2 regions of the Sphingomonas sp. BK069 genome follow, and region 1 is predicted to be linked to the other one. Evidence: riboswitches for the same ligand, from Rfam matches in the RefSeq annotation. Region 1 holds a riboswitch; the other holds the start of a gene.
What was found. A riboswitch is a leader RNA that binds a small molecule or an ion and turns the genes downstream of it on or off. The one in region 1 is predicted to bind cobalamin.

Region 1 (5,848 bases):
GAGCTGATCGCCGGCGTCCGCGGCGACATCGCGGTGAAGATCTTCGGCGACGACTTCGGCGGCATGAACGACGCGGCCGGCCGCATCGCCGACATCCTGCGCAGGACGAGGGGCGCCGTCGACGTGCGGGTCGAGCAGATCGAGGGGCTGCCGATGCTCGACATCCGCCCGAACCGCATGGCGATGTCGCGGATCGGCGTCACCGCCGGCGACGTCCAGGACACCGTCGCAGCCGCGATCGGCGGCCGCGAGGCGGGCGTGATCTTCGAGGGGGACCGCCGCTTTCCGGTGGTCATCCGACTGTCGGACGCGTCGCGGTCGGATCTCACCGAGGTGGCGCAGGTGCCGGTGCCGACTTCCGCCGGCGGCTTCGTGCCGCTGTCGACCGTGGCCGACATCGCGGTCGTCGACGGGCCGAACCAGATCAGCCGCGAGAACGGCAAGCGGCGGGTCGTCGTGCAGGCGAACGTGCGCGACCGCGACGTCGCCGGCGTGGTGGCCGACGCGCAGGCAGCGATCGAGGCGCAGGTGAGGATGCCGCCCGGCACCTACGTCGAATGGGGCGGCCGGTTCGAGAACCTGACCTCCGCCCGCGACCGGCTGCTGCTCGTCGTGCCCGTCTGCTTCGCGGTCATAATGCTGCTGCTCTACGGGGCGCTCGGCTCGGTGCGGGACGCCGTGATCGTCTTTACCGGCGTGCCGCTGGCGCTCGTCGGGGGCGTGCTGGCGCTGACGCTGCGCGGCATGCCGTTCTCGGTGTCGGCCGCGGTCGGCTTCATCGCGCTGTCAGGCATCGCGGTCCTCAACGGGCTCGTGATGGTGTCGTCGATCCACGACCTTATGGCCCGCGGCATGGACAGGGGGCAGGCCGCCCACAACGGCGCGCTTGCACGCCTTCGGCCCGTGGCGATGACGGCGCTTGTCGCCAGCCTCGGCTTCGTGCCGATGGCGCTCGGCCACGGTGCAGGCGCCGAGGTGCAAAAGCCGTTGGCAACGGTCGTCATCGGTGGGCTCATCTCGGCGACGCTACTGACCCTTTTCGTCCTGCCGACCCTCTACGCCCGCTTCGGCGGGTGGAGAAGTCGACCCGAACACGAGCTCGCTAGCTGAACGAACGTCTGGAGCTTGGGATGACTGTCCAGCACGCTGGATGGCGGGAATTGGCAGGAAAGCGGACATCAGCCGACGCGCTTCAACCGTCCCAGAAGCCAAACCATCACAAAGATGTCCAAGAAGGCGAAGGGGAGGAACGCCATACCCGGCACCCGCTGGTAAGGCCCTTCGACGAGAATAAGCACGATCGCATGAGCCGTTGCCATAAGCCCTACCATCATCCAGAAATTAGGGGAGGTCCGCCTATCCCACCGAATATGCACGGCCATTATCAAGGCGAAAGCCGAAAACGCTCCCACAACTCCTCGCTGCGGCGATCCTGCTGCAACGAAGGCTGCAAACACGAGCAATCCTACCACGCCACTGAGCGCACCCCAAAGGCGCGGTGATGCTGGTTCCCTCATTATCCTAAGCTGACATCCATGCTTGGGTCACCGCAAGTGGGCGCTACCGGACATACTCCCCAAGGCCGCGTGCCACCAGTTCCTCGTTGGAGAGGCGAGGGCCGCGCTTCAGCTTCGGCGTGCACAGCCGGCGCCGGTCGCTCTTGCCCGGGGAGGAGGCAGGGGGTGCGAACACCCCGACGGACCGGGAGCTGCGCGCCGGCTCATTGTTGTTGCGCTTGGGATGATGCGGCGCGGCTGCCTGGATAGCCTGAGCCATGGCAAGGGCGGCGCCCAGGTGCTTGTTATCGACAATAGCGGCCTGGTTCACCCGGCGCATCTTGTCGAACACACGGTAGGGTAGCACGCGCTCGCCGTGGCGGATCTCGATGCGGCCGTCTGGGTACTCGCACACGTGAACGCGCTTGCGTGCCAGCGAGCGGGTGAGGGGCGTCGGCTCGAGATTGAACATCGCCTTGTTATAGTGCAGCGCCAGTGAAGCGGTGACGGTCCGCTCCTCACGCCACACCATCTCGGCCTCGACGTTCTCATGCGCGGCGAGCGGGCGGTGCACGTCGCGCGGATCCGCTGGCGCGCAGGCGAAGTGGGCATTGTGCCGGGCGACATAGGAGGGGAGGAAGGTGTTAGCTTCGTCGATGGACGAGATGCCGGCCAGCCTCATCGCCTTGACCAGCCGGTCCTGCAACGTGCCATTGGCGCGCTCGACGCGGCCCTTGGCCTGCGGCGAGTTGGCGCAGATGATCTCGACCCCGAGCTTGTCCAGCGCCCGGCCGAGATGCGTCATGCCGTCGCTGTCGGCGGTCGCATTGTTGTTCCGAAAGACGCTGTGCTTGTCCGAATAGAAGGCCACCGGCTTGCCGTGGCGCTCGAGGTAGCTGCGGGTCGCGCGCATGTAGGAGAAGGCGCTCTCGCTTTCAGCCATCTCCAAGTGCATCAGCTCGCTGGTGGCGTCGTCGATGTAGACCAGCAGCGTGCAGCGCGGACCGCGGCCTTCGAACCAGTCATGCTCCGACCCGTCGACCTGCACCAGCTCGCCGCGACACTCGCGCCGGTAGCGCGACTGGTGGAGGCGGGCGCGTTTCGCGACCTTGGCCTTCCACACGCCGGCTGCCATCAGCATCTGCCGCAGCGTCTCGCGCGAAAGCGTGATCCCATGCTGCTCAGCCAGGTACTCGCACGCCAGCGTCGGACCGAAGTCGGCGTAGCGCTCGCGCACGATGCCGACGACCTGGTCGCGAAAAGCCTCGCTGAACCGCCTGTTGCTCGGCCGCCCGCGCTTGCGGGACACGAGGCCGGCCGCGCCATCTCGTCGAAGGCGCTTGAGCAGGCGGTACAGCTGGCTGCGCTGCAGCCCCAGCAGCGCCATGGCATCGACCGGCCGGATCTCACCGCGGTCGAGCCGCATCAGCGTATCGAACCGGCTCACTTCGGCAGCACTCATCGTCAGCACCGTCATCGCTCACACATCCTCGATGTTCGAGGATGGTTATGGCACCGGAGGCCCGCTGCAGAACGGCTGTGCCTTTTCTAAATAGCGGGAGTGTGCCATTTGTACGTTGCGTCTACACCCGCTTACACGCAGTGTTGCCGCCAGTTAGAAAAGACACATTCTCCGCTAGATAGAAATGACACCGCCTCGTGGCAGCGGGGGCAGCGTGTAGCCTCCCAAGCAGCGCAGCGCTGCCCCCGCTGATGCGCTGACCTCTCGGCTCTTGCGCCCATGGACCCGCTGCGACAGCAGCGGGCTCGGTCACGCGTGCGGATGGCGGCAAAGGCAGGATTCAAGACGATCGGTCGAACAGCTCGGCTTCTCGAGATCGGTTGTTCGTTACGCGCTGTGCCTTCCGATCCTCGGCAAAGCTTGGGACCTAGAGGAAAGCGCAATCGAGGGGCCGGGTAAGCAGGTTCCGCAGGCGGCCGTTTTGCTCGACCGCTGCGTTGAGACCATCCTCGTGGGCACCGAAGGAACGCGAGCAGAACTGCATCAACCATACCACTTTGCGTCGGCAATCGGCTTGGAACGACCACTTTCGTCGACTGAGACCATTGTGAACAGTGCAGTGGCGGCATGCCGCCTCCCGCCGGTTATCAGATCTTCGGCAGAAAGATCCACGGCGATGCGCACCGAACTGCGCCCGGTCATACGCACCTCGGCGGTCAGCTCCACCATTTCACCCTCTTTGATAGGCGAGCGGAAGTCGATCCGGTCCGAGGCCGCCATGACCATGACTGACCGGGCATGTCGGGTAGAGGCGATGAAAGCCGCCTTGCCCATCATACGAAGTGCATCGCCACCATAGAGCGTACCGTAATGGTTAGTCTGGTTCGGGAAGATCATGTCGACCATTCGCAAGGGCGGCGCTGCGTCCCGCAGGACCGTCTCCACCATCGGGGGCAAGAGATTGTCGGCTTCGACGGCAACGAGCGTGAAACGGCCGCGCGTACACAGCCGTCGTTCACCTGATACCGGCGCCTCTGCGATCAGTTCGACCTCGACGTCCAGCGACCTTCGCCCCACCCGCATGACCCGGCCCGTGACCTCCACCATGTCGCCGATCCGCGCAGGTGCCGCGAAATCGATCTTTTCCGAAGAGGCAGTGACAAAGGCTGCGCGTCCATGGCGCGAGGCCGCCAAAAAGGCGACCTTGTCCATGTGCGCCAAGGCCACCCCGCCAAACAGCGTGCCGTGGTGATTGGCATCGCCGGGAAAAACCATGTCGATCAGCTGGATGGGGGCGCTGCTTTGTTCCTGTGACATCATGGTCCTCAATCTGTCGCGAGGGCCTCCAGACGCCAGCGGCCAACAGGAGCGACTGAACTCCTCCCGCAGCGACGCAGCGGCCAGACCGGGCACCCCGCCGGTGGTCGTTATGGCGTCGAAGGCAGGTCTCCTGGCTCGCGGGTCGTCATTGCAATCCCGGCCTTCCCAGCGTCGAAACACCAGTGGCACACGAGGGGACCTCAACTCGCCGCTTACAGTTGCGGGGGCAGCATCGGCATTGAACCGATTTCCCGTCTTAGCCTTCGGCCATGCGGCGAAGGAACCTTGACCTCACCCCGGTCGCAGAGAACGGTCCGTCGCGTCAAGGCCGGGCGCTCGCCAACTGAGAACGGTATCGCTGCCGTTGCCGCACCTGCCGCTGCCACGCGGGCAGCAGGTCGCGCATCAAGATATAAAGATGTCTTTATATCAGCATTGACAAACGGCGCTCGATCGTGTGGAAAGGCACTGTCGAGGTTCCCCATTCCAGGCATGGCGATGGGGCTAAGACGGGAAGCTGGTGGTGTCCGTCAGGGCAGAGTCCGGCGCTGCCCCCGCAACTGTGAGCGGCGAGTGGCGGCTCCATTTCGTGTCACTGGGTTCCCGCAAGGAGCCTGGGAAGGCCGGAGCCGCCGCGTTGACCCGTGAGCCAGGAGACCTGCCTTCGACGCGATAACGTTCCTCGGACGGGGGTTCCTCCGGTGGATCGCGCTTGATGCGACGGTCCGTGGCTTGCCGCCATCCGGGCCTGTTCACGCCTTGCGCGCTTTCGCCTGACCTCCCGCCCGCAAGCCTGGGTGAGTCATGACGAATAGCGGGTTCACATTCTCAATCAGCACTATCCCGTTCGACGAGGATTACCGTCCGGCCGACAACACGCGCATCACCACCAACTTCGCCAACCTCGCGCGCGGGGACCGCCGCCAGGAGAATCTACGCAACACGCTGGTGATGATCGACCATCGCTTCAACGCGCTGATGCACTGGGACAATCCCATGGGTGATCGTTACACGCTGGAGCTGAAGATCGTCTCGGCCGCGCTCACGCTGGGGGACAGCGCAGACGACGAAGCGTTTCCACTGATCGAGATCCTGCACACCACGGTGACCGACCGGATCAGCGGCGAGCGTAGCGACGGGATGATCGGCAATAACTTCTCGTCCTATGTTCGCGATTACGACTTCAGCGTCGTCCTGCCCGATCACCTGAATGCCGGAGGTGGCGGCGCGCCGGAAGGCTTCGGCGATCTGCACGGCAACCTGTTCAAGCTTTTCCTCGGATCGAGCGCCTACCGCGACCATTTCCGCAAGCTCCCGGTCATCTGCCTCAGCGTATCGAGCAAGGAGGTGTATCACCGGACCGCCAACGTGCATCCGATCCTCGGCGTCGAATATCGCGACGACAAACTCTCACCCACCGATCAGTATTTTGCGAAGATGGGCATGAAGGTGCGCTATTTCATGCCGCCGCACAGTGTCGCGCCGTTCGCCTTTTATCACACCGGCGACTTAGTCAGTGACTATACCAACCTTGAGCTCGCAAGCACTATCGCGACGATGGAGACGTTCC
Region 2 (5,848 bases), on a different contig from region 1:
CGTCGGCCCGCCGCAGTTCATCAGCCGCGCCGGCAAGGGCAAGGTGATGAGCCGCGGCGCGAGTCGGCGGAGCGCGGGATGGTGCTCGGCGCGCTCGCCCCCGCCCCCACCCGCGCCCTCGGCCGCGGCGACCGAGAAGAGCACGCGCGGCGGCGCGGCGACGAGGTGCTCGAGCGGCAGCACGTCCCAGCGCGCCAGCCCGTAGGTCGCGCTGGCGTTGCGGAAGCCGGCGCGGGTCAGCAGGTCGTCGGGCAGCGTGCCCGCGCCGGGCACCAGCCCGCCCGCGCCGAAGATCAGCGCGGGCAGCGGCGTCACCCGAGACGGTCGCGCCGCCGCCTCGATGCGCGCCGCCAGCGCCGCGCCGCGCGCCGGATGACCAACGCGCGCGGCGAGGTCGCGCACCTGGGCGACGCTCTCCTCCACCGTCGTGGGCACCGCGAATTGCGCGAGCGGCACGCGCAGCCGCGCCAGCGCGGCCACGGTCGCGGGGGCGACATGGCCGCCGGCGACGACGAGGTCGGGGCGCAGCGCCACCACCTCCTCCGCGGTACCGGCGTTGGCCGGGTAGCGCCGCGCCAGCGCGAGCGGGATCGAGCTGGAGCGCGCGTCCTGCGAGTAAGCGCTGATCGAGGCGATCTGCGCGGGGTCGGCGACTCGCACCAGCACCGCGTCGAGGCAGGGATTGATCGACACGATGCGCGGCGCACGCGGCGTCGCGGCGGAGACCAGAGCGGGTGCCGCGAGCAGCAGAAGGGGAGCGCGTGCGCCCATGTCAGTAGCGCAGCCGCACCCCGCCATAGGCGGCGCGCCCGGGATTGCCATAGTCCACCGCCACGACGTAGCGCTGGTCGAAGGCATTCTCGAGCCGCGCGTACAGCTCGATCTTCTCCGTCAGTGGCAGCGCGGCGCGCAGGTCGGCGAGGACATAGCCGTCGAGCCGCACCTGGCCGACGTCGTAGCTGTCGCCGACCGCGGTGAGCGTCACCCCCGTGGAGAGGCCGAAGGGCCAGCGATAGTCGGCGTTGACGGTGGTGCTGTCACGCGGGCGGCGCAGCAGCGGCAGGCCGAAGCTCGCGCCGGGCGAGCGGTTCTCGCCGTCGAGATAAGTGTAGGCAGCGACGACGGTCACCGCCTCGACCGGGCGCAAGGTGAGCGCGAACTCCAGCCCCTGCGCGCGGGTGCGCGCGACGTTGTCGTAGATGCCGAACGGCCGCGCGCCGCAGATCGGCCCGTCCACCGCGGGGCTGCACGCGCGCGTGTTGATCAGGTCGCGCGAGACGCGGCGGAACCACGTCGCGCTCGCCTCCAAAGCGCCATCGAGCGCGCGCTGGGTCACCCCCGCGTCCCACCCCTCGGATCGCTCGGGGCGCAGGTTCGGGTTGCCGGTGCTGCCGTTGAGCTGGAACAGGGTCGGCGCCTTGAAGCCCTGCGACCAGCTCCCGCGCAGCAGGGTGGCGCCGTCGTTGGGCGTCCAGGCGAGGCTCGCCGCGCCGACGGTGGCGCCGCCGAAGCGGTCATGGTCGTCGTGGCGCACGCCACCGGTCGCGGTGACTCCCTCGATCGGGGTGAGCGCGAGCTGGCCATAGAGGCTGAACAGCCGCGCCCGCCCGCGATCGGTGCTACCATAGCCGCGCGTGTAGAGCCGCGAGATCTCGCGCTCGGCGCCGAAGGTCGCGCGCACGACCGCACCGAGGTCGGCAACGCCCTGATACTCGATCCGGTGGTTCTGCCCCTGCGAGCGGTACGTCTCGCGCGGCGTCAGATCACGGTCGTAGCTGGTGCGCGCGATATCGGTCCGCGCATAGCCCAGCCGGTTGTGCAGCGCGCCGTCGAACAGCGCGACGTTGACGCCGCCGTAGCCGATCCACTGCTCGGCGTCGCTGTACTCGCGCGTGTCGTTGAAGGTGTAGTTCGGCGCCGGGAAGCCGTCGAACTCGGTGCGACCATTGGCATAGAAGCCGCGCAGGTCGACCGAGACGTTGCTCGCCAGCGTCGCCGTGACACTGGCGTTGCCGCCATAGTGTCGAAAGCCGTCGCGCTCGCTGCCGCGCGCGTAGGACGAGATGCCGTCGGTGGTGTAATAGCCGCCACCCAGGCTCGCTGCGATCGCGCCGGCACGACCCGAGACATTGGCGAAGGCCTGGCCAGTGCCCATCGAACCGCCCTCGGCCCGCGCGTTGACGCTCAGCCGGTCGGTCGGCTGGCGAGTGATCATGTTGACCACGCCGCCGATCGCCTGGCTGCCCCACAGCACCGAGGAGGCGCCGCGCAGCACCTCGACCCGCGCTATATTGCCAACCAGCAGCTCGCCGAAATTGAAGCCGCCCCCGGGTGCGGACGGGTCGTTGATCTTCACGCCGTCGATCAGTGCCGCCGTCTGGTCGCTCTCGGCGCCGCGGATGAACACCGAGGTGACGCCGCCGACGCCGCCGGTGCGCGCCACCGCGATCCCGGGGGTCTGTCGCAGCAGATCGGCGAGCACCACCGTCTGGCGCCGCTCGATCGTCGCGGTGTCGAGCACGGTCACCGCCTGCGCCACGGTGTCGGCCGGCGTCGCGGCGCGCGCGGCGGTGACGATCACGTCGTCGCCCGCGCGGGTCGCCTGCTCGAGCGCCTCGGTCGATTGCGCGCTCTGCGCGTGCGCTGCTGGCGCGAGCAGCAACAGTGGCAACGCGGTCGCGATGCGGCGATAGGCTATGGTCACGTCTTCCCCCACACGGTCGCGGGCGGACGCGCGGCCCCGTGCCGCGGCACTGCCGCCCGATCGTCGTCACGCGAGGACAAGACCTCGATCGCCCGGCACACCCCGTCCGCGCGAAGGACAACCGCGACGGGCAGGTCTCCTGGCTCCCGGGTCAGTGCCCCGGCTCCGGCCTTCCCGGACCATCGGTCCAGTGGCACGCGCGGGAGAGGGCTCGCCGGTCACAGTTGCGGGGGCAGCGCCGGATCGCAGCCAAGCTACCGGCTTCCCTCTTACTTCCCCTCGCGGGGAACCTGTCGCGTCGGCGCCCCTAGGCCAGCGCGTCGCCGCGGGCAAGCGACTCGCGCAGCGCGGCGAGCAGCGGCACGTCGACCGGGGGCATCGACAGCGCGGCGAGCGCGGCGGGCACGTCCCAGCGCAGCGCCGCCGCGGCGAGCGGGCACGGCTCACCCGACCAGGCGCGCGCGACGTAGAGCAGCATCACCAGCGGACGCGCGCCGGGCGCGGCATCGGCGGCGAAGGACAGCGGCGCGAGCGCCGTGGGCGACACCGCGATGGCGAGCTCCTCGGCGAGCTCGCGCACCAGCGCGTCCACGGGCGCCTCGCCCGGCTCGACCTTGCCGCCCGGAAACTCCCACAAGCCGCCGTGCCGCTTGTCGACCGGACGCTGCTGCATCAGGCAGCGTCCTGCCGGGTCGATCAGCGCCGCGGCGACCACCAGCATCGTCATCGAACCGATCCTTAACCATCCATGCGCTACGATCGCGCCATGGCACGCCCTCGCACCCGACGCCCGCTCTTCTCGCGACTCGGCCGCGACGACCGCGGCGCGACGGCGGTGGAATATGCCCTCATCCTCGCCGCCGTCGCGCTGACGATCGCCGCGGGGCTCGGCCGCGTCTCCACCGCGCTGAGTGACGTCCTCACCACCGTGTCGACCAACCTTCTCGTCGGCCGCTGAGACAAGACCTCAACTAACCTGCCGGAAATTCTGAAATCATAGGAACAGGCTTAAGTGTTTATCAACCGTGCCGCAGCTACACCGGACATCGCTGGAGCCTCAGAGGCTCATCGGCCGGGTAACTGAAGCCAATTTGTCTCGGAGATCGACATGCAGAAGATTCGCGCTTTCCTGAAGAACAACAAGGCCGCCACCGCGATCGAGTACGGCCTGATCGCCGCGCTGGTCGCCGTCGCCGCCATCAGTGCGATGAAGGGCCTGGGCAACCAGCTGAACAACACCTTCAGCACCACGACGAGCAAGATGGCCAACGCGTAATCCGCTGGTCCATCATTGTATGAAGGGCGGCGGGACCTCGGTCCCGTCGCCTTTTTCTTGTTCGATCCGCGGGCGCCGTGATCCTGCTGCTGCGACTACCCTCGAGTCAGTGACGCGCACAGCCTCACACCGGAGTCACCCTGACGTCGTTTCAGGATGACGGAGCAGGTTGCAGGCGAAGCCTTTTTTCTCCCTGATCGGGCGCCAAGCCTCAGCTCAGCCGGCCCATACGCAGGAATTTGTCGCGCCGATCCTGGCGCAGCGCCCCCGGCGTCAGCGGCGTCAGCTCGGCGAGCGCGCGCTCGATCGAATCACCCAGCGCGCGGATCGCGCCCGCGGGGTCGCGGTGCGCGCCGCCGAGCGGCTCGGGGACGATCGAGTCGATCACGCCCAATCCCTTCAGATCTTGCGCGGTGACCTTCATCGCCTCGGCGGCATCGGGGGCGCGATCGGCGGTGCGCCACAGGATCGAGGCGCACCCTTCCGGCGAGATCACCGAGTAGACCGCATGCTCGAACATCAGCACGCGGTTGCCGCTGGCGAGCGCGATCGCGCCGCCCGAGCCGCCCTCGCCGACGATCGACGCGACCAGCGGCACGCCGAGCGCGAGACACGCCTCGGTCGAGCGCGCAATCGCCTCGGCCTGGCCGCGCTCCTCCGCCTGGATGCCAGGGAAGGCACCCGAGGTGTCAACCAGCGTCACCACCGGCAGCCCGAACCGATCTGCCAGTTCCATCAGCCGGATCGCCTTGCGATAGCCCTCGGGCTTGCCCATGCCGAAATTGTGCTTGAGCCGACTGGCGGTATCGTCGCCCTTCTCATGGCCGAGCACCATGACGCGCTGGCCGCGAAAGGTCGCGAAACCGCCGAGGATCGCCTGGTCGTCGCCGAACGCGCGGTCTCCGGCGAGTGGCAGGAACTCGTCAAACAGCCCGGCGACATAGTGGCGGAAGTGCGGGCGCTCGGGATGCCGCGCCACCTGGGTCTTCTGCCACGGCGTCAGCTTGGCGAAGGTATCCTTGAGCTGCTTGTCGGACTTGGCCTGGAGCTTGGCGATCTCCGCGGAGATGTCGATCGCGCCCGCGTCACCGGTGTCGCGCAGCTCGTCGATGCGCGCCTGCAGCTCGGCGATGGGCTTTTCGAAGTCGAGGAAACTAGGCATCGGCCGCAGCTAGTCGCGGTGACGCAACGCGTCAACGAGCGGGTGCCGCTCGTTGACCAGCTCGACCAGCCGGCTGCTGTCGACATGCGTGTAGATCTCGGTGGTGGCGATGTCGGCATGGCCCAGCATCGTCTGGAGCGCACGCAGGTCGGCGCCGCCCTCCAGCAGGTGAGTCGCGAAGGCGTGGCGCAGCACGTGCGGGCTGATCCGATCGGGCGGGATCCCCGCTTCCGCGGCGAGCGCGCGCACCAGCTGGAACAGCCGCACGCGCGAGAGGTGATGAGTCGCCCCCGAGGGGAACAGGAAGGCGCGGTCGCTCGCGACATGCGCGCGCCACGCTGCCACCGCGGCGCGCGCGCGATCGGACAAGGGCACCAGCCGCTCCTTGCCGCCCTTACCGCGCAGGATCAGGAACGGCCGGTCGGGATGGATCGCGTTGCGCGGCAGCGACACCAGCTCGCTCGCGCGCAGCCCCGAACCGTAGAGCAGCTCGATCAGCGCGGCCAGCCGCAAGTCGGTCGGGATCACGGGATCGCGCGCGAGTCGCTCGGCGATCGCGGCGAACAGCCGGTCGACGTCGGCGTGGCTCAACGTGCGCGGCAGCGCGCGACGCGTCGCCGGACGCGGCAGCGCCGGCGAGGGATCGTCGGGGCGCGCGCCCTCTTCCGCGAGAAAGGCGAAGAACCGCCGGAGGGCAGAGGCTTTG

Region 2: another riboswitch for cobalamin. It lies ahead of FHY02_RS19035 (TonB-dependent receptor domain-containing protein); the one in region 1 lies ahead of FHY02_RS20580 (acyl-CoA thioesterase).

The regions. Positions count from the first base shown of each region.
Region 1 covers NZ_JACHZH010000011.1:29,324-35,171, reverse strand. Annotated here, with positions in the region: gene FHY02_RS20595 (efflux RND transporter permease subunit) at 1-1,110, shown strand, start outside; gene FHY02_RS20590 (hypothetical protein) at 1,179-1,319, opposite strand; gene FHY02_RS20585 (ISNCY family transposase) at 1,561-2,973, opposite strand; gene FHY02_RS20580 (acyl-CoA thioesterase) at 3,502-4,275, opposite strand; cobalamin riboswitch at 4,381-4,581, opposite strand; cobalamin riboswitch at 4,736-4,959, shown strand; gene FHY02_RS20575 (putative oxygenase MesX) at 5,083-5,848, shown strand, end outside.
Region 2 covers NZ_JACHZH010000008.1:107,897-113,744, reverse strand. Annotated here, with positions in the region: gene FHY02_RS19040 (ABC transporter substrate-binding protein) at 1-771, opposite strand, end outside; gene FHY02_RS19035 (TonB-dependent receptor domain-containing protein) at 773-2,704, opposite strand; cobalamin riboswitch at 2,816-3,013, opposite strand; gene FHY02_RS19030 ((deoxy)nucleoside triphosphate pyrophosphohydrolase) at 3,012-3,425, opposite strand; gene FHY02_RS19025 (Flp family type IVb pilin) at 3,471-3,662, shown strand; gene FHY02_RS19020 (Flp family type IVb pilin) at 3,813-3,980, shown strand; gene FHY02_RS19015 (acetyl-CoA carboxylase carboxyltransferase subunit alpha) at 4,192-5,142, opposite strand; gene FHY02_RS19010 (tyrosine recombinase) at 5,152-5,848, opposite strand, start outside.